3 regions of the Kitasatospora sp. NPDC004272 genome follow, and region 1 is predicted to be linked to each of the others. Evidence: riboswitches for the same ligand, from Rfam matches in the RefSeq annotation. Region 1 holds a riboswitch; each other region holds the start of a gene.
The links. A riboswitch is a leader RNA that binds a small molecule or an ion and turns the genes downstream of it on or off. The one in region 1 is predicted to bind ZMP and ZTP.

Region 1 (7,006 bases):
GGAGGTCCCGTGCGCGTTCCGATCCCCGAAGTGCTCCGCACCGAGCGCCAGTTCGCCCGGCTGTTCGTCGGGCAGTCGCTGTCGGTCCTGGGGGACCGGGTCTCGTTCGTGGCGCTGCCCTTCGCGGTGCTGGCGATCGGCGGCTCGGCCGCGGACGTCGGCCTGGTCACGGCTGCCGGGCTGCTCCCGCTGCTGGTGTTCACACTGGCCGGGGGCGTCTGGGCGGACCGGATACCGCGGCAGCGCATCATGCTGGCCTCCGACCTGGTGCGCTGCGCCGTCCAGGCGGCCGCCGCCGTGCTGCTGCTCACCGGCACCGCCCGGGTCGGGACGCTGGCGCTGCTGATGGCGCTGTTCGGCGTCGCGGACGCCTTCTTCCTCCCGGCCTCCACCGGGCTGCTGCCCCTGCTCGTCCCCGCCGACCGGCTGCGCGAGGCGAACGCGCTGCGCGGGTTCGTGCAATCGACGTCGCTGGTGGTCGGACCCGCGCTGGCCGGGGTGCTGATCGCGGCGGTCGGGCCCGGCGGTGCGCTGGCGGTGGACGCCGCGAGTTTCGCCGCCAGCGCCGCCGTGCTGGCCCGGCTGGGGCCGGCCGGCGGGGCGGCACCCGACGAGGCGGACGGGGCGGGTGCCGCCGACCCGGAGCGGGCCGAGCGGGCCGAGCGGCCCGGTTTCCTGGCCGAACTGCGGGTCGGCTGGCAGCAGGTGCGCAGCCGGACGTGGGTGTGGTCGGGGATGCTGGCGATAGCGGTCTACCACGTGGTGGTGCTGCCCTCGGTGTTCGTGCTCGGGCCGGTGCTGGCGGAGCGCGAATGGGGCGGTGCCGGCGCGTGGGCCGTGGTGGTCATCGCCTTCGGCCTCGGCGCGATCCTGGGAGACGTCTGCGCCTACCGCCTGAAACCCGCCCGCCCGATGGCCGTCGCCGCGGTGGCGATGGCGGTGGCCTCCTGCCAGGCGCTGGTCATCGGGTCCGGCGCGCCGGTCTGGGTGATCGCCGCGCTGGAGGCGGTCACCGGAGTCGGAGTCTCCCTGTTCTTCGTGCTCTGGGAGACCCTGCTCCAGGTGCACATACCGGAGCGGGTGCTCTCCCGGGTCAGCTCCTACGACCACCTGATCTCCGTGGCCCTGATGCCGCTCGGCCTGGTGCTGGCCGGTCCGCTCTCCGACGGCCTCGGCGTGCGGCCCGCCCTGTTCGGGATGACCGCCCTCGCCGTCCCGGCCGCGCTCGCCCTGCTCGCCCTCCCCGCCGTCCGCCGGCTGCCCGCGAGCCCGCCGGGCGGGGGCGACGCGGTCCCCGGACCCCGGGGGCCCGTGCCGGAGGCGGTGACGGGCGCATGACCCCGCCCGTGGATCCAGTGGTCCGCGGAACAGCGGAACAGCGGAACAGCGGGCAGCGGTGCGAAGTAGCGGAGGAGCAGGGGACGGGAGAGGAGGGAGGCCCGCCCCGCCGGCGCCTTCGGCCAGTGGGGCTACGGGGTCAGCGGTACTCGCAGAGGTACGCCGTGTCGATCGAGACCTGGAGCTGGAACTTGCTGTCACCCGGAACGGAGAACCGCTCGCCGGCGGAGAAGGTCTGCCACTCCTCGGCGCCCGGGAGCTTGACGGTCAGCGCGCCGCTGACCACGTGCATGACCTCCGGCGCGGCGGTGCCGAACTCGTACTCGCCGGGGGCCATCACGCCCACGGTGGCCGGGCCGTCGGCCGAGGTGAAGGCGACCGACTTGACCGTGCCGTCGAAGTATTCGTTGACCTTGAGCATGCGCGTTCTCCTGCGGAAGGTGTGCGGAACGGCGGCCGGGGCGTCGCGCGCCCGGCCGCGGCGGGGGCGAGCCTATCGGCGCGGGCCGTCCGGTGGTCGCGGGTGTCCGCTGGTTGGTCACCGGCCGGCGGCGGCCCCCGGCGGGGGGTGGAACGCGGCGCGCAGGGCGGTGGGTTCGCCGTTCCCGGCCTTGGGCGCACCGGCGCCAGGCGGGGCAGCCGGGGCAGGCGGAGGCCCGGCCCGCGGGGGTGGCGGCGGGCCGGGCCCGGGGCGTCCGGACGGGGACGCCGGGGAGGGAGGATCAGCCGAGCGCGATGCCCGGGTAGAGCGGGTGGTCGGCGAGCAGGTCGACCGCGCGCTTGGCGACGGAGTCGCGGACGGCCCCGTCCAGCGCGTACTGCGCCTTGGAGGAGCCGACCGGGGTGGTCGCCGTCAGCACGGTGTGGATCAGCTCGGCGACCTCGTCCAGCTCCGCCGCGCCCAGCCCGCGGGTGGTCAGCGCGGGCGTGCCGAGCCGGATGCCGGAGGTGTACCAGGCGCCGTTCGGGTCCTGCGGCACGGCGTTGCGGTTGGTGACGATGCCGGAGTCCAGCAGCGCCGCCTCCGCCTGACGGCCGGTCAGGCCGTACGAGGAGACGTCCGCCAGCACCAGGTGGTTGTCGGTACCGCCGGTCACCAGCGTGGCGCCGCGCGCCAGCAGGCCCTCGGCGAGCGCCCGGGCGTTGTCGACCACCTGCCGGGCGTACACCTGGAACTCGGGGCGGCGGGCCTCGGCGAACGCCACCGCCTTCGCCGCCATCACGTGCGACAGCGGGCCGCCGAGCACCAGCGGGCAGCCCCGGTCGACGTGCTCGGCCAGTTCCGAGGTGCACAGCACCATGCCGCCGCGCGGGCCGCGCAGCGACTTGTGCGTGGTGGTGGTGACGATCTGGGCGTGCGCCACCGGGTCGAAGTCCCCGGTCAGCACCTTGCCCGCGACCAGGCCCGCGAAGTGCGCCATGTCGACCATCAGGGTCGCGCCGACCTCGTCCGCGATCTCCCGCATCCGGCGGAAGTTCACCAGCCGCGGGTACGCCGAGTACCCGGCGACCAGGATCAGCGGCTTGAACTCCAGGGCGATCCGCCGCACCTCGTCGTAGTCGACCAGGCCGGTGGCCGGGTCCGTCCCGTAGCTGCGCTGGTCGAACATCTTGCCCGAGATGTTCGGCCGGAAGCCGTGGGTGAGGTGGCCGCCCGCGTCCAGCGACATGCCCAGCATCCGCTGGTTGCCCAGCTCGCGGCGCAGCTCGGCCCAGTCCTGCTCGCTCAGGTCGTTGACGTTGCGCACGCCGGCGCGCCGCAGCGCCGGGCTCTCCACCCGCTGCGAGAGCACCGCCCAGAACGCCACCAGGTTGGCGTCGATCCCGGAGTGCGGCTGCACGTACGCGTGCTCCGCGCCGAACAGCTCGCGGGCGTGCTCGGCCGCCAGCTCCTCCACGGTGTCCACGTTGCGGCAGCCCGCGTAGAAGCGGCGGCCCGGCGTGCCCTCCGCGTACTTGTCACTCAGCCAGTTGCCCATCGCCAGCAGCACGGCGGGCGAGGCGTAGTTCTCGCTGGCGATCAGCTTCAGCGAGGCGCGCTGGTCGGTCAGCTCCCCGGAGATCGCCGCGGCGATCCGGGGCTCGACGGCGCGCACCACGTCCAGGGCGCTGCGGAAGGCGGTGTCGGCGGCGGGGCTGCCGAAGGTGTGGGCGGACACGGACTCGACCACGGGCGGTCTCCTCGTAGTACGGAACGACGATTCGGACGGCCCAGGCGCACGGCGACAGCACGCGGTGCCCGGGGGCACCGCACGGAGCCGCTTCCCGATGGTGACTTCCATCCCAGCGCGCCAGTCACGGCTCACCGCGATGCTACCAACCGGCGGGCCGGCACCGGGAGGGGGTCCGGGAGGGGGCCCGGGAGGGGGTCCGCGGAGGAGGGCGGAGGGTGCGTGGGAGAAATCCCCTGGTGCGCCGGGGGCGGGCGTCGGCATGATCGGGCACATGACATGGACCGTCCCCGCCACCACCCGTACCGGCGGCTCGCTCACCGCGCCCGAGACCGAGCTGCTGCCGGACTACCTCGCCTGGCACCGCGCCACCTTCCTGCACAAGTGCGCCGGCCTGACCGGCGAACAGCTCGCGCTGCGCCCGCTGCCCGCGAGTTCGCTCTCGCTGCTCGGGCTGATGCGCCACCTGGCCAAGGTGGAGCGGACGTGGTTCCGGATCCGCTACGCCGCCCAGGACGTCCCGCCGCTGCACGCGGTGGAGGGCCACAAGGACGCCGACTTCGACCTGCTGGAGCCGGAGCGGGCCGAGCAGGAGTACCTGGCGCTGCTGGAGGAGCAGCGGCTCGCCGACCTGGCGGTGGCCGGGGCCGGGCTGGACGAGCAACTGGCCGCGTACGGGGAGGAGATGTCCCTGCGGATGACGTACCTGCACGTCATCACCGAGTACGCCCGCCACAACGGCCACGCCGACCTGCTGCGCGAGCACACCGACGGGGTGACCGGCGGCTGAACGGGGAGGCTCCGGCGGGCGAAGTCCCCTGCCGGGCAGGGGAGCTGAAGCGGACCCCGATCGAACGGATCGTCAGATGAGCGGATAGCATACTGAGTATGGGACCTCTCGAACCGAACGTGCCCGAGCTGATCCTCGGACTGATCGTCTTCTTCGCCCTCTTCTGGGCGCTCGGCAAGGTGCTGCTGCCCCGCATCGAACGCACCCTCGCCGAACGCCACGACAAGACCGACGGCGGGATCGCCCGCGCGGAGGCGGCCCGGGCCGAGGCGGAACGCATCCGCCAGGAGTTCCAGGCCGAACTCGCCGCCGCCCGGCACGAGGCCGCCGCCATCCGGCAGACCGCCGCCGAGGAGGGCGCGGCCCTGGTCGCCGCCCTGCGGGCGGAGGCGCTGCAGCAGCGCGAGCGGCTGGTGGCCGAGGCGCAGGTGCAGCTGGCCGCGGACAAGGTGCTGGCCGAGGCCGAACTGCGCGAGGACGTCATCAAGCTGGCGTCCGAGCTGGCCTCCCGGGTGGTCGGCGAACCGCTCGGCGACCTGCCCTCCACCCGCGCCGTCACGGAGGAGTTCCGCAACCGCACCGAGGTCTGACACCCCGCCGGGGGGAGAGCGGACGGGCCGCCCGGTCCCGAGCGCGAGGCTCGTGGACCGGGCGGCCCGCCCGTTCGCGCGGGTGGCTCAGGAGCACGGGCCGTCGTCGGCCCACACCCCCCACTGGCCGCTGGCGGACGGGTTCTCGTTCAGGGTCCACCACTTGGCGTGGTAGTTGTGGCCGCCGTAGCTGGCCTTGTCGTTCGCCACGTAGGTGGTGGAGGCGGACCAGGCCGGGCTGCAGGTGCCGGTGCCGGTGCTCGGGGAGGAGCTGGTCCCGGTGCTCGGCGAGGTGCTGCTGCTCGGCGACGGGGAGGTGGTGGGCGGGGTCGCGCCGGCGAACTTCACGGTGTACTTGGTGAAGTCCCAGTCGTTCTGGGCCACGCTGGAGCAGGCGCCGGACAGGCCGGGGTCGACCGTGCCGGGGCACTGCCGGTCGCGGTTGACGGACCAGTAGGTGTACCGGGCCAGCTTGTGCGCGGTGGCGAAGTCCAGCACGGTCTGGAAGTCCGCCTGCCTGAAGTACTCGGCGGCGTCGGTGCGGCCGTTCATCATCGACACGCCCTCGTGGGCGTACGCGGTGGCCTCGTTCCAGCCGAAGGTGCTCTGCAGGAGCTGGTTGAACTTCACCAGCGCGTCGGTCTGCGCCGAGGCCCCGCTGAAGCCGCCGTCGAACGGCATGATCGAGTAGTTGTTCGGGGTGAAGCCCTGGGACTTCGCCTCCAGCAGCATCTGGGTGCCGAACCAGCCGGTGCCGGCGTTGGTGCCCGCGGTGGTGATGGAGATGTAGATGCCCGGGTTGTTCTGCTGCAGGATCCGGGCCGCGCCGATCTCGTTGTGGATGGCGGCGGTGTTCTCGTACTCCGGCTCCTCCAGGTCGAAGTCGATCGCCTTGAGGTTGTACTTGGTGACGACCTTCTGGTACGCCGCGGCGGTCGCCTCCGGGGTGCCGCAGGTCTGGCCGAGCTTGGTGCCGCCGTAGCCGCCCACCGACACCGAGACGTCGCCGCCCTTGTTGCGGATGGTCTGGATCACGGCCGGCATCGTGGTGTCGGTGTCGATCGAGGAGGTGCCGCCCCAGGACGGGCTGCAGGTGTTGCCCTGGGCCAGGATGAAGGCCAGCTGGAACGCCTTCTGGCCGGTGGCGTCCATCACGGCGGCGGCGTCCGGCGGGCTGTTGTCCTCCGGCATCAGGTACGGCGCGGAGGCGTACCAGTTGGAGCCGAGCCCGGCCGTGGTCGCGGCGTTGGCCGGGCCGGAGGCGGCGACCGCCGAGACGGCGCCGGCCAGCAGGCCGAACACGGACAGGGCGACTGCGGCGGAGCGCCTGGTGCGGCGGGTCCGGGCCGGGGCGGTGGCGGGGGTGCGTGGGGGAAGTGCGCGTTCCATCGAGGACCTCTCCAGGAGGCGGCGAGGACGGCGGCCCGGACGCGCGGCAGGTGGGGGTGCGCGGCCGGGTCAACGGTCGGGTGCCTAGCCGAGGTTGACGTGACTGCCACTGGTATAGACCTGTGTGGGGTCGCCGTCAACCCTTGCCGCCGCACTCCGGGAGGCCCGTTCCAGGGTGCGGTCAAATCGCGGCAAAGCACTGGTCAAAGCGGGTGCGGCGGGCTCGCTGACGGCCCGTCAGGCGGCGGGCAGGTAGGACTCCAGGCCGCGCAGGAACACCTCGATCTTGAAGGCGTAGCGCTCGTCGCCCTCGCCGGTCACCATGGTGTCCGCCATCCGCTGCAGATTCGGGAAGCGGTCGGCCGGGAGCGCCAGCAGGAAGCCGTGCAGCTGGCCGAAGTACTCGCCGATGTCCGTCCCGCGGGCGATCCGCTCCGCGTACACCGACGCCTCGTACGCGTCGGTGTCGATCAGCTGGCCGAGCCCGTCCAGCGCCCAGGCGGCGACCTGGGGCGGCAGGCCGACCCGGAGCAGCAGGTCGAGCAGGAACTCGGTGATCCCCAACTGGCTCTCGCCCAGCGGGATGCTGCCCAGCGAGACCAGCGACACGTCCCGGTGGGAGGTCAGCACCCGCTGCGCCTCGAAGCAGATCTCGGTGATCTGCTCCTTCCAGCGCTCGGGCTCCGGCCGGAGCGGCATCCGGATCTCCGAGACCACCCGCTCCAGCA
Region 2 (7,006 bases), on a different contig from region 1:
CCGGCCGACCTCGGCGGCTGCGTCCCGGTCGCCGACGCGATGTCCGGGCGGCACGAGCGGGCCGAGGCCCGGCTGTTCATGACCTGAGAACCGTCACGGAGGCGAAGAGTTGACCGAGAACGTCCTGCGGATCGGCATCGGCGGCCCGGTGGGCTCCGGCAAGACCGCGCTGATCGAGGCGCTGGTGCCGGAGCTGATCGCCCGCGGCCACCGCCCGGCGGTGATCACCAACGACATCTACACCCAGGAGGACGCACAGCACGTGCGCCGCACCCTGGCCGGGGTCCTGGACCCCGAGCTGGTGGTCGGCGTGGAGACCGGCGCCTGTCCGCACACCGCCGTCCGCGACGACCCGACGATGAACCTGGCCGCCGGCGCCGAACTCCTGGAGCGCTTCCCCGAGGTCGACACCCTGCTGTACGAGTCCGGCGGCGACAACCTCACCCTCACCTTCAGCCCCGTCCTGGCCGACGTGTTCGTGTTCGTGCTGGACACCGCCGAGGGCGAGAAGATGCCCCGCAAGCGCGGCCCCGGCATCACCGAGTCCGACCTGCTCGTCATCAACAAGATCGACATCGCCCGGTACGTCCGCACCGACCTCGGCGTGATGGAGGCCGACGCCCACCGGGTCCGCGAGGGCAAGCCCGTCGTCCTCACCAACTGCCTGACCGGCGCGGGACTGGAGGAGATCGCCGACTTCCTGGCCACCTTCCGCAAGGCCGCCGGGTGACCCCCGCCCGGCCGTCGGCACGACCGACCCACCCCGCGCGACCGGCTCCGCTCGTCCGACCGGCCCGGCTCGACCCCGGGCACTACGAACCGGCCCGCGTCCCGCCCGAGGTCCGCTGCCTCGCCGGGACGCCCGACACCCTCGCGGTCGGACGCCCCGGCAAGGTCGGCCTGCTGGAACTGGCCTTCGAGCGGGTCGGCGGCCGCACCGAACTCACCGGCCACTACCAGAAGTCACCGCTGCAGATCACCCGCCCGCTGTACTTCGACCCGGCCCGGCCGGACCTCGCCGTCACCTTCCTGATGTCCACCGGCGGCGGCGTCCTGCAGGCCGACCGGCTCCGCACCGACCTGCACTGCGGCGCCGACACCGCCGTGCACCTCACCACCCAGGCGGCCACCAAGGTGCACCGGATGGAACACGACTACGCGACGCAACTGGTCCACCTGACGGCCGGCCCGCGCGCCTACGTCGAGTACCTCCCCGAACCGGTCATCCCGTTCGCCGGCTCCCGCCTCTACCAGCGCACCGTCCTCACCGTCGACCCGTCCGCCACCGTGCTGGCCGGCGAGACCGTGCTGGCCGGCCGGCTCGCCCGCGGCGAACGGCACGCCTACCGGGTGTTCGCCGCCGACCTGGAAGCACGCCGCCCGGACGGCGAACTCCTCGCCCTGGACACCGTCCGGCTGGTCCCCGCCGCCACCCCCGGCGGCGGCGTCACCGGCCCGGCCGTCCTGGCCGGGCACGACGTGATGTCCACCCTGTACGTCCTCAGCCCGCTCGCCCCGGCCGCCCGGATCGCCGACGTCCTGCACACCGCGCTCGCCCCGCTCGGCGACCGCGGCCCGCTGTACGGCGTCTCCACCCTGCCGGGGGAGTGCGGCGCCTGGCTGCGCCTGCTCGGCCCCGACACCCGCTCCTGCGCGGCCGCCCTCCGCACGGCCTGGGACGCCGTCCGCCGCGAACTGATCGGGGCCCCCGCACCCGAACTGCGCAAGACCTAGACCCGCGACCCGGTCGGCCCGCCGCCGGGGATCGGGCCCGCACCGACGCGAATCGGCCGATCCAGCGGCGTTCGGACAGCTCAACGAGCGTCCTGGCATATGCTGCCGGGTGGTCAGGGACGACCACCACCCACCCTCGCAGGAGTGCCCGATGAGCGATCACGAGACCGGCCGCAGCACCACCCCGATCCCGGTCGGCGTCATCGGGCTCGGCGACATCGCGCAGAAGGCGTACCTGCCGGTCCTCACCGCCCAACCCGGCCTCGACCTGCGCCTGATGACCCGCGACCGGGCCAAGCTCGACCGGATCGGCGACGCCCACCGCCTCCCATTCCGCACCACCGACCTGGGCGAACTCATCGACTCCGGCATCCGCGCCGCGTTCGTCCACGCCGCCACCGACCAGCACGTCCCGATCGTCGAGGAACTGCTCACCCGCGGCGTCGACGTCTACGTGGACAAGCCGCTCGCCTACGACCTCGACGGCGCCCGCCGCCTGGTCGCCCTCGCCGAACACACCGGCCGCTCCCTGCTGGTCGGCTTCAACCGCCGCCACGCCCCCGGCTACCTGCTCGCCGCCGAACGCCCGCGCGACCTGATCGTCCTGCAGAAGCACCGCGAGGGCCTGCCGGAACGCGCCCGCACCCTGGTCTACGACGACTTCATCCACGTCGTCGACAGCCTGCGCTTCCTCGTCCCCGGCGAGATCGAACACGTCGACGTCCGCTCCCGCACCCGCGACGGCCTGGTCGAACACCTGGTCCTCACCCTCGCCGGCCGCGGCTTCACCGCCCTCGGCATCATGAACCGGGTCTCCGGCTCCACCGAGGAGATCCTCGAAGTCTCCGGCGCCGACTCCAAGCGCGAGGTCCACAACCTCGCCGAAATCATCGACCACCGCGGCCAGCCCACCGTCCGCCGCCGCGGCGACTGGGTCCCGGTCGCCCGCCAGCGCGGCATCGAACAGGTCGTCCTGCACTTCCTCGACGCCCTCCGCGCCGGCAAGACCCTCGACGCCACCGACGCCCTGCGCACCCACGAACTCTGCGAACTCATCGTCGAGCGGATCGAATCCGCCGCCTCCTGACCCCGGTTCCCCGCCGTCCGGTCCGGCCCTCGGCTACGATGCCCGCAGGGCCGTGACTGGCGCACGGGTGGAGCACCACCGGGGAGCGGCCGCACCGCCGTTGCCGCGCGCCTGGGCGAACTCACCCCGAGACCCAGGGAGTTGCGCCCATGACCGACCAGAACCCCGTCCTCGCCCGGCTGATGGACGGTACCGCCCCCGCCCGCCGCCTCATCGAGGCCACCGCCGCCGGGGCCGCCGACCTCCGCCTGCGCACCGGTGTCACCCCCTGCCTCGCCACCGTCCTGGTCGGCGAGGACCCGGCCTCCGTCACCTACGTCCGGATGAAGCGCAACCGCTGCGAGAAGGCCGGCATCCGCTCCCGCCACGTCCCACTCCCGGTCGCCACCACCACCGCCCAACTCGTCGACGTCCTGGGTGAGTTGTCCGCCGACCCGACCGTCCACGGCATCCTGCTCCAGCATCCGGCCGGCCCGCGGGTCGACGAACGCGCCGCCTTCGAAGCCATCGCCCCCGCCAAGGACGTCGACGGCGTCACGACGCACTCCTTCGCCGCCATGTCCTTCGGCCTTCCCGGTTTCACCTCCTGCACCCCCGGCGGCATCGTGCGCCTGCTCGACGAGTACCGGGTCGGGCTGACCGGCAAGCACGCCGTCGTGATCGGCCGCAGCGCGATCCTCGGCAAGCCCGCGGGCATGCTGCTGCTCGCCCGCGACGCCACCGTCACCTACTGCCACTCGCGGACGGTCGACCTCCCGTCGATCGTCCGCGAAGCCGACGTCCTGATCGCCGCCGTCGGCAGGCCCGAACTCATCCGCGGCGAACACCTCAAGCCCGGCGCGGTCGTCATCGACGCGGGCTACAACCCCGGCAACGTCGGCGACGTCCACTTCGCCTCGGCCCGCGAGCGCGCCGGCCTGATCACCCCGGTGCCGGGCGGCGTCGGCCCGATGACGATCGCGGTGCTACTGGCCCAGACGGTGGAGGCGGCGACGCGTCAACTCGGCCCGCAGCGGCAGTGATCGGACGGCCGCGCACCGGTCGTCGGCCGGTGCGCGGCCGCCCGGGATCACTGGCCCATCACGTAGCGGACGGTCGGGCCGGTGGTCCAGCCGCCGTCCACCGCCAGCTCGGCGCCGGTGACGTAGGAGGCCGCGTCGGACAGCAGGAAGACGGTGGCCGCGGCGATCTCGGGCGCCTCGCCGACCCGGCCCATCGGGGTGTTGGGGTAGTTGCCCTCGCCGCGCTGGATTCCGGTGGACGCGGTCATCGGCGTGTAGGTCATGCCCGGGTGGACGGAGTTCACCCGGATCCGGTCCACGCCCAGCTCCACCGCGCCGATCTTGGTCAGGCCGCGCACGCCCCACTTGGAGGCGCCGTAGCCGGCGGTCAGCGCCAGGCCCATCAGGCCGGCCGCCGAGGAGATGTTCACCACCGAGCCGCCGCCCGCCGCCCGCAGCGCCGGGACGACCGTCTTCATGCCGATGAACACGCCGGTCAGGTTGATGTCGAGCACCTTGCGGAAGTGCTCCACCGACTCGTCGACCAGGAAGCTCCCGGTGGAGATGCCCGCGTTGTTCACCAGCCCGTGCACCGCGCCGAACTCGGCCTGCGCGTACTCGACCGCGTCCGCCCAGTCCTGCTCCGAGCTGACGTCGTGGTGGCGATAGCGGGCCCGCTCGCCCAGTTCGGCGGCGGTGGCCTCGCCGTCCGCGTCCAGGACGTCGGTGATCAGCACGTTCGCCCCCGCCGCGACCGCCTGCCGGGCGGTCTCCGCGCCCAGGCCCCGGGCCCCGCCGGTGATGATGACGGTCTTGCCGGACAACTCGCTCATGACTTGCTCCTCGGTGCTCGGCGCCTCGTGGGCGCCCGGTTTCCTTGCCGCGCCGCCGCCGCTGCTTCAGCCACTGCCTCCACAGCGCCGCACCGCGCTCCGCGTCCGCCTCCTGCGTCCGCGCCCTACCGCTGGGTCCTGCGTCCTCCTTCCGCCACCGCCACCGCCACCGCCACCGCCACCGCCGCCGGGCCGGGGTCTCCCGCTCCGGGCGGGGCGCTCAGGGCACCGGCGCGGTCAGCAGGCCGGTGCAGACGGAGACCAGGTCGGCGAGGTACGCGCCGTCCCCGCTCAGGGTGGGCTCGCCTTCGGCGAGCTGCCGGGCGCGTTCGGCCAGCGCGGCCCCGATCAGGGTCAGCGCCAGGTCGATCCGCTCCAGCCGGACGGCCTCGGGGGCCAGCGGGACCAGCGGTGCCTCCAGTTCGAGGATCAGCCGCCAGTACAAGGTGCCCGCGAGCCCGGCGTGCGGACGCCGCTCCCGGATGCCGCTGCGGTGGCTGACCTGGGTGGAGATCCGCAGGCAGTCCCGGCCGCGCTCGGTGCGCAGCTCGGTGGCCTCCGCGTCGACCAGCGCCCCCAGCAGCTCGCCCAGCGGCCGCCCCTCGGGCTGCGGCATCCGCGCGGCCAGCGCCCGTTCGGTGCGCTGCTGGCGCTCGGCCATCACCGCGTCCAGCAGGCCCTCGCGCGAACCGAAGTGGTACTGCACCGCGGACGGGTTCGCCTGCCCGGCCTGCCGCACCACCTCGCGCAGCTGCGCGCCGTGCACCCCCTGCGCCGCGAACAGGCGCTCGGCGGACCGGATCAGCAGCGCCCGGGTGGAGCCGTCGCCGGAGCCGCCACCCACAAGGGTGCTCCGTGCACCCGTCGACTTCCTCGTCATGTCTCCACATTAATGCTCACCATTATTAATGTCGAGCATTAGTCCGGTTGGCGGCCCCCGCCACCCGTCCGTGGGCCGCCTGGGAACTCGCTGGGAACCCCGGCGCGCGGCAAGAGGAATCTCCAAGCCGCTGTTGCTAGCTTCGTGACGCATGATCGACTCGTCCCACCTGGCAGCCCGGTCACGCTCCCTGGCGCTCCACCTGCTGTCCCGGCTCAAGCTCCGACACCTCGCCTGGCCGCTCTTCGCGCTGGCCTTCTGGCGCTACCTCGCGGTCTACGGCCTGCCCTACGCCAACGACGTGGTCTTCCTGTGGCTGATCGCCGCCCTGGTCACGGCGTCCGTGCACAGCGGCGGCCGCAAGGGCTGGCTGTACGTCCTGCGCGACTGGGTCCCCGTGATGGCCGTGGTCTGGGCGTACTCCCTGCTCCGCGGCTACGGGGCGCACACGCCGTGGCGCCCGCACTACGCCCCGCAGATCGCCTTCGACGAGGTGCTCGGCTTCGGCGAGACCTGGACCGTCCGCCTGCAGGACCTGCTCTACCACCCCGGCCACCCGCAGTGGTACGACTACGCCGCCGTCACCGTCTACATGTCGCACTTCTTCGCGGTGTTCGTGATCCTCGCCGTGCTGTGGAAGCGCAACCACGCCCGGTTCCGGCACTTCCTCGGCTGCTACCTGGCGATGACCGCGATCGGCTTCGCCACCTACGTGCTCTACCCCGCCGACCCGCCGTGGCTGGCCGGCCTGGAGGGCCACATGCCGGTCGTCGACCGGGTGGTCAACACCGTGCTCAACGACAGCGGCCTGCCCCGGGCGGGCACCATCTTCGAGAACGGCAGCAAGTTCGCCAACGACGTCGCCGCGATGCCCTCGCTGCACGCCGCCTACCCGATGGTGATCGCGCTGTTCTTCTGGCCGCTGGCCGGCCGCAAGCTGCGGGTCCTGCTCGCCGCGTACCCGCTGGCGATGGCCTTCACGCTGGTCTACGGCGCCGAGCACTTCATCATCGACATCCTGGTCGGCTGGGCCTTCGCCTGGGCGATGGTCGCCCTGGTCAACCGTTTCGTCGCCCGCCGCGCCGCGGCCCGGGAGGCGAAGGAGGCGGCCGCCGCCCCCGCCGCCGAACCGACCGTCCCGGTCGGCTGACGAGGGACGTCCCCCCACTCCGTGGGCCCCGGCCCCGGCCCGGCAAGGTGGTGCCGGACCGGGGCCTTCCGCATGTCCGGACGGGGTCGCGGCGCGCCCCGGACGGTTCGCTCCGGAGCGCCTGAACACCACCTGCGCACCAGCTGGACGGCACCTGGAGGACACCTGGACGGCACTGCCGCGCCACCTCCGGCCCACCTCCCGCCCGGCCCTCCGGAGCCCCGGTCGCCGGCCTTCCCGCCGCCCCTCCGGGAGCCCGCCCGACCCCCTCGGAGGCCCGGCCGGCCGATGCTGGGCGGCAGCCGGGAGGTCCCTGGGCAT
Region 3 (7,006 bases), on a different contig from region 1:
TGTGGTCCTGGGCCGCGACGTTTTCCACCAGGACGGGGCGGTGGGGGCCGGCCCCGCCACCGGGACGGGGCTGAGCGGGCTGGCCAAACTCGACCTCCCGGTCGCCGACACCGGCCACCGCCGCGTCCTGGCCGTGCTGCGCTTCCTCGGCACGCCGCACCCCTGAACGAACCGGCCCGGACGGACCGGCCGGGAGGGCTCGCCGACTCCTCGGGCCCGGCGGGTGGTGCTAGCCTCGGTGCACCGCCCGCCGCCGCGCCGCGCCCGTTCGTCCGCGCGCGCCCGTCCGGTCGGCCGTTCCCCGCTGCCGACGCCCCGGTCCGCTGTCCTGCCGACCGCCGGGCCGGTACGCACCGCACCACGTAGCGCACCGCGCACCGCGCACCGGCCGCCCCCTCCCGCGCGGCCGAACACCCCCGCCCCGTCCGGAGGTCGGCTCCCGTCATGCGTCCCGCCCTGTTCACGATCGACCGTCCCGGACCGGGTCGGCTCAGCACCATGGCCCGGCCGCGCGGCGGCGACTGGTTGGCGGAGGAACTGGCGGCGCTGGCCGCCCTCGGGGTGAGCGGGCTGGTCAGCGCGCTCACCCCGGCGGAGTCCGCCGAGCTCGGGCTGGCCGCGGAGGCCTCCCTCGCCCGGGCCGCCGGACTGCGCTTCACCGCCGTGCCGATCCCGGACCGCACCGTGCCCGTCCTGTCCGAAGTCCTGCCGGCGGTGGACGAGTTGACCCGGCGTCTGGCCGCGGGCGACCACCTGGTGGTGCACTGCCGGGCCGGGATCGGCCGCTCCTCACTACTGGCGGCCGCCGTCCTGGTCCGCTCCGGCGCGGACCCGGACGACACCTGGGACCGGATCGCCCGGGCCCGCGGCCTGGCCGTCCCGGACACCCCCGAACAGCGCGCCTGGACGGACCGGATGCCCCGGCGCCCACAGCGGGACGCCGATCGCGGAAGGCCGGTGACGGAAGGCCGGTGACGGGACTCCGGTGACGGGGCTCCGGCACCCGGCCGTCAGTGGTGGAACAGCCGCAGGCCGGTGTGGACCAGGGTGATGCCGTGTTCGGCGCAGGCGGTCTCGACCTCGGCGGAGCGCAGCGAGCCGCCGGGTTCGGCGATCGCGCGGACGCCGTGGCGGCGGGCGTGGTCGACGTTGTCGCGGAACGGCAGGCAGCCGTCGGAGACGAACGCGACGCCGTCCAACTCGGCCGCCCAGCGGGCGCGTTCGTCGGGTCCGAGCTCGTCGGGGACGTCGCCGCCGCCGCTCAGGGCGGCGGCGAAGCGGGTGCGCTCGTCGGGGGTGAGGTCGCCCTCCAGGTAGCGGATCCGCCAGTTGATCCGGTCCTGGCGGCGGATCTCGGGGCGGAAGTCGAGGGCCCGGACGGCGGGGTGGCGGCGCAGCCACCAGGTGTCGGTCTTGGCGCCGGCCAGCCGGGTGCAGTCGACCCGGGACTGCTGGCCGGCGCCGATGCCGAGGGCGGCGCCGTCGCGCAGGTAGCAGACCGAGTTGGACTGGGTGCGGCGCAGCACGGCGAGGCCGAGCAGCAGGTCGTCGGCGGCGGCGGGGGTGAGGGTGCCGGTGCGGACGTCGGCGAGCAGGGCGGCGGTGAGCGGGGTGGTGTCGGTGTCCTGGACCAGGCGCAGGCCGTGCACCTCGCGGGTCTCGACGGCGGACGGGACGTACCGGGGGTCGGCTTCCAGGACGAGGTAGCGGCCGCCCTTCTTCCGGGTCAGCACGTCGAGGGCGCCGGGCGCGTAGCCGGGGGCGACGATGCCGTCGGAGACCACCCGGGCGAGCAGGTCGGCGAGTTCGGCGTCGACCTCGTGCGAGACGGCGACCAGGTCGCCGTAGGAGGACTTCGGGTCGGCGTCGCGGGCCCGCAGGTAGGCGGAGGTGAGCGGGCCGACGGCGGCCGGGTCGAGGGCGTACGGTTCGGCGGTGGCCGGGTCGACCGGTCCGGCGAGGGCGGCGCCGGCCGGGGAGACGTGCTTGAAGGAGGCGGCGGCGGGGCGGCCGAACATGGCGGCGGCCTCGCTGACCAGCTGCCAGGCGTTCAGCGCGTCCAGCAGGTTGACGTACGAGGGCTGTCCGTTGAGCAGGCGCAGCGGCAGCTCGGCGCCGGGCAGCGGCTCGATCCGGGCGCGGGTGTTCTGCGGGTTGATCCCGTACCGAAGGTCCATGGCGGTGGCCCCCTCCGTGAAGTCGCGTGTCGGCTTCGGAGGACACCCAGGCGGACGGTGCCGGTCCCGTGCAGTGCGGTGCCGCTCCCCGGTGGTGCTCCACCTCTCGCCAGTCGCGACGGCGCCGATGCTAGCAGCCTCCGGCCGGGGCGGGCCGGGGGCGCTCACGCCCGCGCCCGCGCCAACACCGCACCCGCACCCGCACCCGCGCCAACGCCCCCGTCCGCACTCCCGTCCGCGCTCCCGTCCCCGTCCGCGCCCGACCTGGCGTCAGTGGCGTTCCTCCTCGGCGCCGCGGTCCGCCCCTCCGGTCAGGACCGCGTCGGTGATCACGGTGAAGAGGTGGTCGGCGAACGGTACGAACGAGCCGTGGTCGCCGAGCCACGCGAGGGCCGCGACGAGGGCGAACAGTTCCGCGCCGTCGAGGTCGGCCCGGGCCGCGCCGCCGTCCTGGGCGCGGGTGAGGAGCCGGGTGCCCGCCGCGCGCATGGTGACGCAGGAGGTGTGCAGCGCGGAGTCGGGGTCCGCGATGGCGGCCGCCATCAGCTCGGTGACGCCCCGGTACTCGCGGGCGAGCGCGACGCAGTCGCGCAGCCACGCGACGAGGGCGTCCTCGGGCGGGTCAGAGGCTTCGAGTGCGGCCGCCCGGTCGGCCAGTGCGTCGAAGCCCTCCCGGAGCAGGGCGTCGAGCAGCGCCTCCCGGGTCGGGAAGTGCCGGTAGAGCGTGGGGAGGGCGACGTCGGCCCGCCGGGCGATGTCGCGCAGGGACGCGTCGGCGCCCTGTTCGGCGACGGCGACGCGCGCGACGGCGAGCAGGTGGTCGCGGTTCTTCCTGGCGTCGGCTCGCAAGGGTCCTCCTTTGACATGCGTAGCAGTGCTACTTATATTCGTACCACTGCTACGGATATGCGTAGCGGTGCTACGCCTAGCCTATCCCGCCTGCGGGAAGAGGGAGAATCACCATGTCGGCGAAGACGATGAAGGCGATCCGGCTGCACGAGTTCGGCGGCCCCGAGGTGCTGCGCTGCGACGAGGTGCCGGTCCCCCGGCCGCAGCCGGGCGAGGTGCTGGTCCGGGTCCACGCCGTCGGCCTCAACCCCCCGGACTGGTACCTGCGCGACGGGATGCCCGGCATCCCGCCCGAGCTGAGGCCGCCCGTGCGCCTCCCCGCCGTCCCGGGGTCGGACGTGTCCGGCGTGGTCGCGGCGGTCGGGGCCGACGTGGCGGGCTTCTCGGTCGGCGACGAGGTCTTCGGCATGCTCCGCTTCCCGAGCTTCGACGGCCGCGCGTACGCCGAGTACGTGACGGCGCCCGCCGCCGACCTCGCGCACAAGCCGGCCGGCGTCGACCACGTGCACGCCGCGGGGGCGGCCATGTCGGGGCTCACCGCGTGGCAGCACCTGGTGGAGCTCGGGCACGACCACCCGAACCCCCTCCAGGAGGAGCAGCACCGACCCCGGCCGCTGGGCCCCGGGATGACGGTGCTGGTCAACGGCGCGGCCGGCGGCGTGGGGCACCTGGGGCTGCAGCTCGCGAAGTGGAAGGGCGCCCGGGTCGTCGCGGTCGCCTCGGGCCCGCACGAGCGGTTCCTGCGCGAGCTCGGCGCCGACGAGTTCGTCGACTACACCAGGACCGCGCCCGAGGAGGCCGTCCGTGACGTCGACCTGGTGCTCGACACCGTCGGCGGCCCCGGGAGCGGTCGCTTCCTGCGGACGCTCAAGCCCGGCGGCGCGCTGTACTACGTCTTCTTCGCCGCGTACGACCCGGCGGAGGTCGCCCGACTGGGCGTCACCACCTCGGGCACCCAGGTGCGCTCGAACGGCCGGCAGCTCGAAGAACTCGGCCGCCTGCTCGACACGGGCGCGCTCCGCGTCGCCGTCGACAGCACGTTCCCGCTCGCGGAGGCCCGCGAGGCGCACGAGCGGGCGGCCCGCGGGCACCTCCGGGGCAAGATCGTGCTCACCGCCGCGTGAGGGACGCCCGGCCCGTGAGCACCACGACGAGAAGCGCGTCCCGCGCGACGACGGGAGGACCTCGATGAGCACGCTCAAGGACGCCGTCGACGACCTGTTCAACAACCGGCGGCTACCGGCGCACGAGGCGGTCGACCGGCACTTCGCCCCCGCCTTCCGCCAGCGCGTGGACGGGAGTTGGGTCGACCGCGCCGGGTTCCTCGCCCGCGTCGTCCGGCTCCGCGAGGCCGTCGAGCGCGCCGAGGTCACCGTTCTGGACGAGTTCGCCGACGGCAGCGGCTACGCGGAGCGCCACGTCGTCGAGCTGGTCGACCGCGACGGCGGCCGGACCGTCCAGGAGGTGTACGTGTTCGCGCGGCGCGACCCCGACGGCCGCTTCGTCCGGATCGAGGAGACGGCCGTGACGCTGCCGAGCGGTCCGGCCGACCGCGGCCCGACCGACCCGCGCTAGCCGACGCCCAACACCCAACACCCGGCACCCGGCACCCGAACGCACTTGCTCCGCACCGCCCGCACCGGACACCACGGGCCGCCCGCCCTCACCCCCCTTCCACCCCACCTCAGAGGAGTCCCCATGCCCACTGCCCTCATCACCGGCGGCACCAGCGGCATCGGCCGAGCCACCGCCGAACTGCTGCACGAGCGCGGGTACCGCGTCGCGGTCACCGGCCGGAACCCCGAGTCGATCGCGCGGGCCCGGCGCGAACTGCCGCCGGAGGTGCTCGTCGTCCGCGCCGACGCCCGCGTCACGGCGGACACCGACGCCCTGATCGAGTCGGTCCGCGAGCACTTCGGCTCGCTGGACCTGCTGTTCCTCAACGCGGGCGTCTTCCGGCCCGCGCCGGTCTCCGAGGTGACCGAGGATGCCTTCGACGAGGCGGTCGACGTCAACTTCAAGGGCCAGTACTTCACCCTGCAGAAGGCGCTGCCGCTGCTGACCGACGGCGGCTCGATCGTCCTGACCGTGGGGATCGTCGGGGCCGACCGGGGAGCGCCGGGCGCCACCGTGGTCGCGGCGACGCGCGGGGCGCTGCTGGCGATGCTGCCGTCGCTCGCGCTCGAACTGGCGCCCCGGGGGATCCGCGTCAACGCCGTCAGCCCCGGATCGACCGAGACCCCGCTCTACGACAAGCTCGGTGTTCCGGCCGAGGCGCGGGCGGCCATGAGCGCGGGCATCCCGTTCCAGCGGTTCGCGACGGGCGGGGAGGTGGCCGAGGTCGTCGCGTTCCTCGCCTCGGACGCCGCCCGCTACGTCACCGGCCAGGAGGTCACCGTCGCCGGCGGCCTCGGGCTCGGCCTCGGCGGCTGACCGCCCCCGGCACCCACCCGGCGCCCACCCGTACGCCGCGACCGCCCCGCCCCGCCCGGGCCGGGCCGGTGGCGGCGTACGGGTGGGTTCGGCCGTGTCGCGGGCCGGGTGGCCGGGGCGGGCGGCGGGGGCGTGGCTACCGTTCGGAGTCCGGTCACCGGGTGCGGGTGACACCGCGTCCCCGGGAGGGTCGATGTCCTCGTCCGACACCGTGTCAGGGTCCGTGCCGGAGCGGGGCCGCGGCCTGCTGTGGCGGCTGGGCGCGTGGTGCGCCCGGCGGCCGGTGCTGGTGCTGGTGGGCTGGCTGCTGGTGCTGGCGGGGGTGCAGGTCGCGAACCACGCGGTGGGCGGCGGCTACTCGGACGACTTCTCGCTGCCGGGCTCCCAGGCGCAGGACGGCGCGAACGTGCTGGCCGCGCACGAGCCGGCGATCGGCGGGACGAGCGCGCAGGTGGTGCTGCACGACGGGCAGCCGCTGACGCAGTTCCAGTCGCAGGTGGACCAGGCGGTGACGTCGCTGCAGCACCTGCCGCACGTGCTGTCGGCGCAGGACCCGCTGCCGCCGCCGGGCCAGGCCCCGCAGCCGGGCGGGCCGCTGTCCGCGGACGGGCTGACGGCGTACGTCACGGTGCGCTTCGACGGGGTGCTGGCGACGTTCGGCGACGACTACCTGGACCAGGTGGACGCGGCGGTGGCGCCGCTGCGCCAGGCCGGCGTGCAGGTCGAGTACGGGGGCCCGCTGGGCGAGTTGGCGCGGCCGGCGCCGAGCGACCGGGTCAGCGAGCTGATCGGGTTCGGGGTCGCGGTCGTGGTGCTGCTGCTCGGCTTCGGCAGCGTGATCGCGGCGGGGCTGCCGCTGGTCAGCGCGCTGCTGGCGGTGGTGGTGGGCCTGGGGCTGCTGGGCCTGCTGGCGGCGCTGACCACCTTCGCGACGGTGGCGCCGACGCTGGCGACGATGATCGGGCTGGGGGTGGGCATCGACTACGCGCTGTTCCTGCTGACCCGGCACCGGCAGGGCCTGATCGACGGCGCGGACCCGGTCGCGGCGGCCGGGCACGCGGTGGCGACCAGCGGCCGGGCGGTGCTGATCTCCGGCTGCACGGTGGTGATCGCGCTGGCGGGCCTGTCGGTGTCGGGCATCTCGTTCATGGCCAAGCTGGGGCTGGCGGCGGGCGTCACGGTGGTGACGGCGGTGTGCGGCGCGCTGACGCTGCTGCCCGCGCTGCTGGGCCTGGTCGGCCGCCGGATGGACCGCTTCACCGTCCGCCCGCCCGTGGCGGAGGGCGGCGGGGAGCCCGAGGGCGTCGAGCCGACCGGCGTGTGGCACCGGTACGCCCGGCGGGTCGAGCACCGCCCGTGGCGGTACCTGGCGGTGGGCCTGGTGACGGTGCTGGTGCTGGCGGTGCCGCTGCCGTCGATCCAGCTCGGGCACATCGGGGACGGCGCGGACCCCACCTCGTTCACCGACCGGCGGGCCTTCGACCTGATGTCGGCGGCGTTCGGTCCGGGCTCCAACGGCCCGCTGACGGCGGTGGTCGACCAGACCG

Region 2: linked by a shared signal. The riboswitch ahead of ACWEO5_RS32850 (bifunctional 5,10-methylenetetrahydrofolate dehydrogenase/5,10-methenyltetrahydrofolate cyclohydrolase) and the one ahead of ACWEO5_RS31650 (glycine hydroxymethyltransferase) in region 1 are both predicted to bind ZMP and ZTP.
Region 3: linked by a shared signal. The riboswitch ahead of ACWEO5_RS05210 (phosphoribosylaminoimidazolecarboxamide formyltransferase) and the one ahead of ACWEO5_RS31650 (glycine hydroxymethyltransferase) in region 1 are both predicted to bind ZMP and ZTP.

Annotation. Positions count from the first base shown of each region.
Region 1 is NZ_JBSGET010000142.1:14,164-21,169, forward strand. It holds gene ACWEO5_RS31640 (MFS transporter) at 10-1,338, shown strand; gene ppnP (pyrimidine/purine nucleoside phosphorylase) at 1,478-1,759, opposite strand; gene ACWEO5_RS31650 (glycine hydroxymethyltransferase) at 2,061-3,509, opposite strand; ZMP/ZTP riboswitch at 3,541-3,647, opposite strand; gene ACWEO5_RS31655 (DinB family protein) at 3,784-4,299, shown strand; gene atpF (F0F1 ATP synthase subunit B) at 4,398-4,889, shown strand; gene ACWEO5_RS31665 (carbohydrate-binding protein) at 4,977-6,278, opposite strand; gene ACWEO5_RS31670 (TetR family transcriptional regulator) at 6,516-7,006, opposite strand, start outside.
Region 2 is NZ_JBSGET010000154.1:538-7,543, reverse strand. It holds gene ACWEO5_RS32870 (urease accessory protein UreF) at 1-87, shown strand, start outside; gene ureG (urease accessory protein UreG) at 110-730, shown strand; gene ACWEO5_RS32860 (urease accessory protein UreD) at 727-1,734, shown strand; gene ACWEO5_RS32855 (Gfo/Idh/MocA family protein) at 1,922-2,821, shown strand; ZMP/ZTP riboswitch at 2,864-2,945, shown strand; gene ACWEO5_RS32850 (bifunctional 5,10-methylenetetrahydrofolate dehydrogenase/5,10-methenyltetrahydrofolate cyclohydrolase) at 2,971-3,843, shown strand; gene ACWEO5_RS32845 (glucose 1-dehydrogenase) at 3,891-4,655, opposite strand; gene ACWEO5_RS32840 (TetR/AcrR family transcriptional regulator) at 4,876-5,535, opposite strand; gene ACWEO5_RS32835 (phosphatase PAP2 family protein) at 5,687-6,685, shown strand.
Region 3 is NZ_JBSGET010000009.1:66,535-73,540, reverse strand. It holds partial or broken gene ACWEO5_RS05220 (DNA-binding response regulator) at 83-166, shown strand; gene ACWEO5_RS05215 (protein-tyrosine phosphatase family protein) at 445-975, shown strand; gene ACWEO5_RS05210 (phosphoribosylaminoimidazolecarboxamide formyltransferase) at 1,011-2,177, opposite strand; ZMP/ZTP riboswitch at 2,215-2,304, opposite strand; gene ACWEO5_RS05205 (TetR/AcrR family transcriptional regulator) at 2,448-3,026, opposite strand; gene ACWEO5_RS05200 (NADP-dependent oxidoreductase) at 3,140-4,150, shown strand; gene ACWEO5_RS05195 (nuclear transport factor 2 family protein) at 4,215-4,601, shown strand; gene ACWEO5_RS05190 (SDR family oxidoreductase) at 4,725-5,459, shown strand; gene ACWEO5_RS05185 (MMPL family transporter) at 5,653-7,006, shown strand, end outside.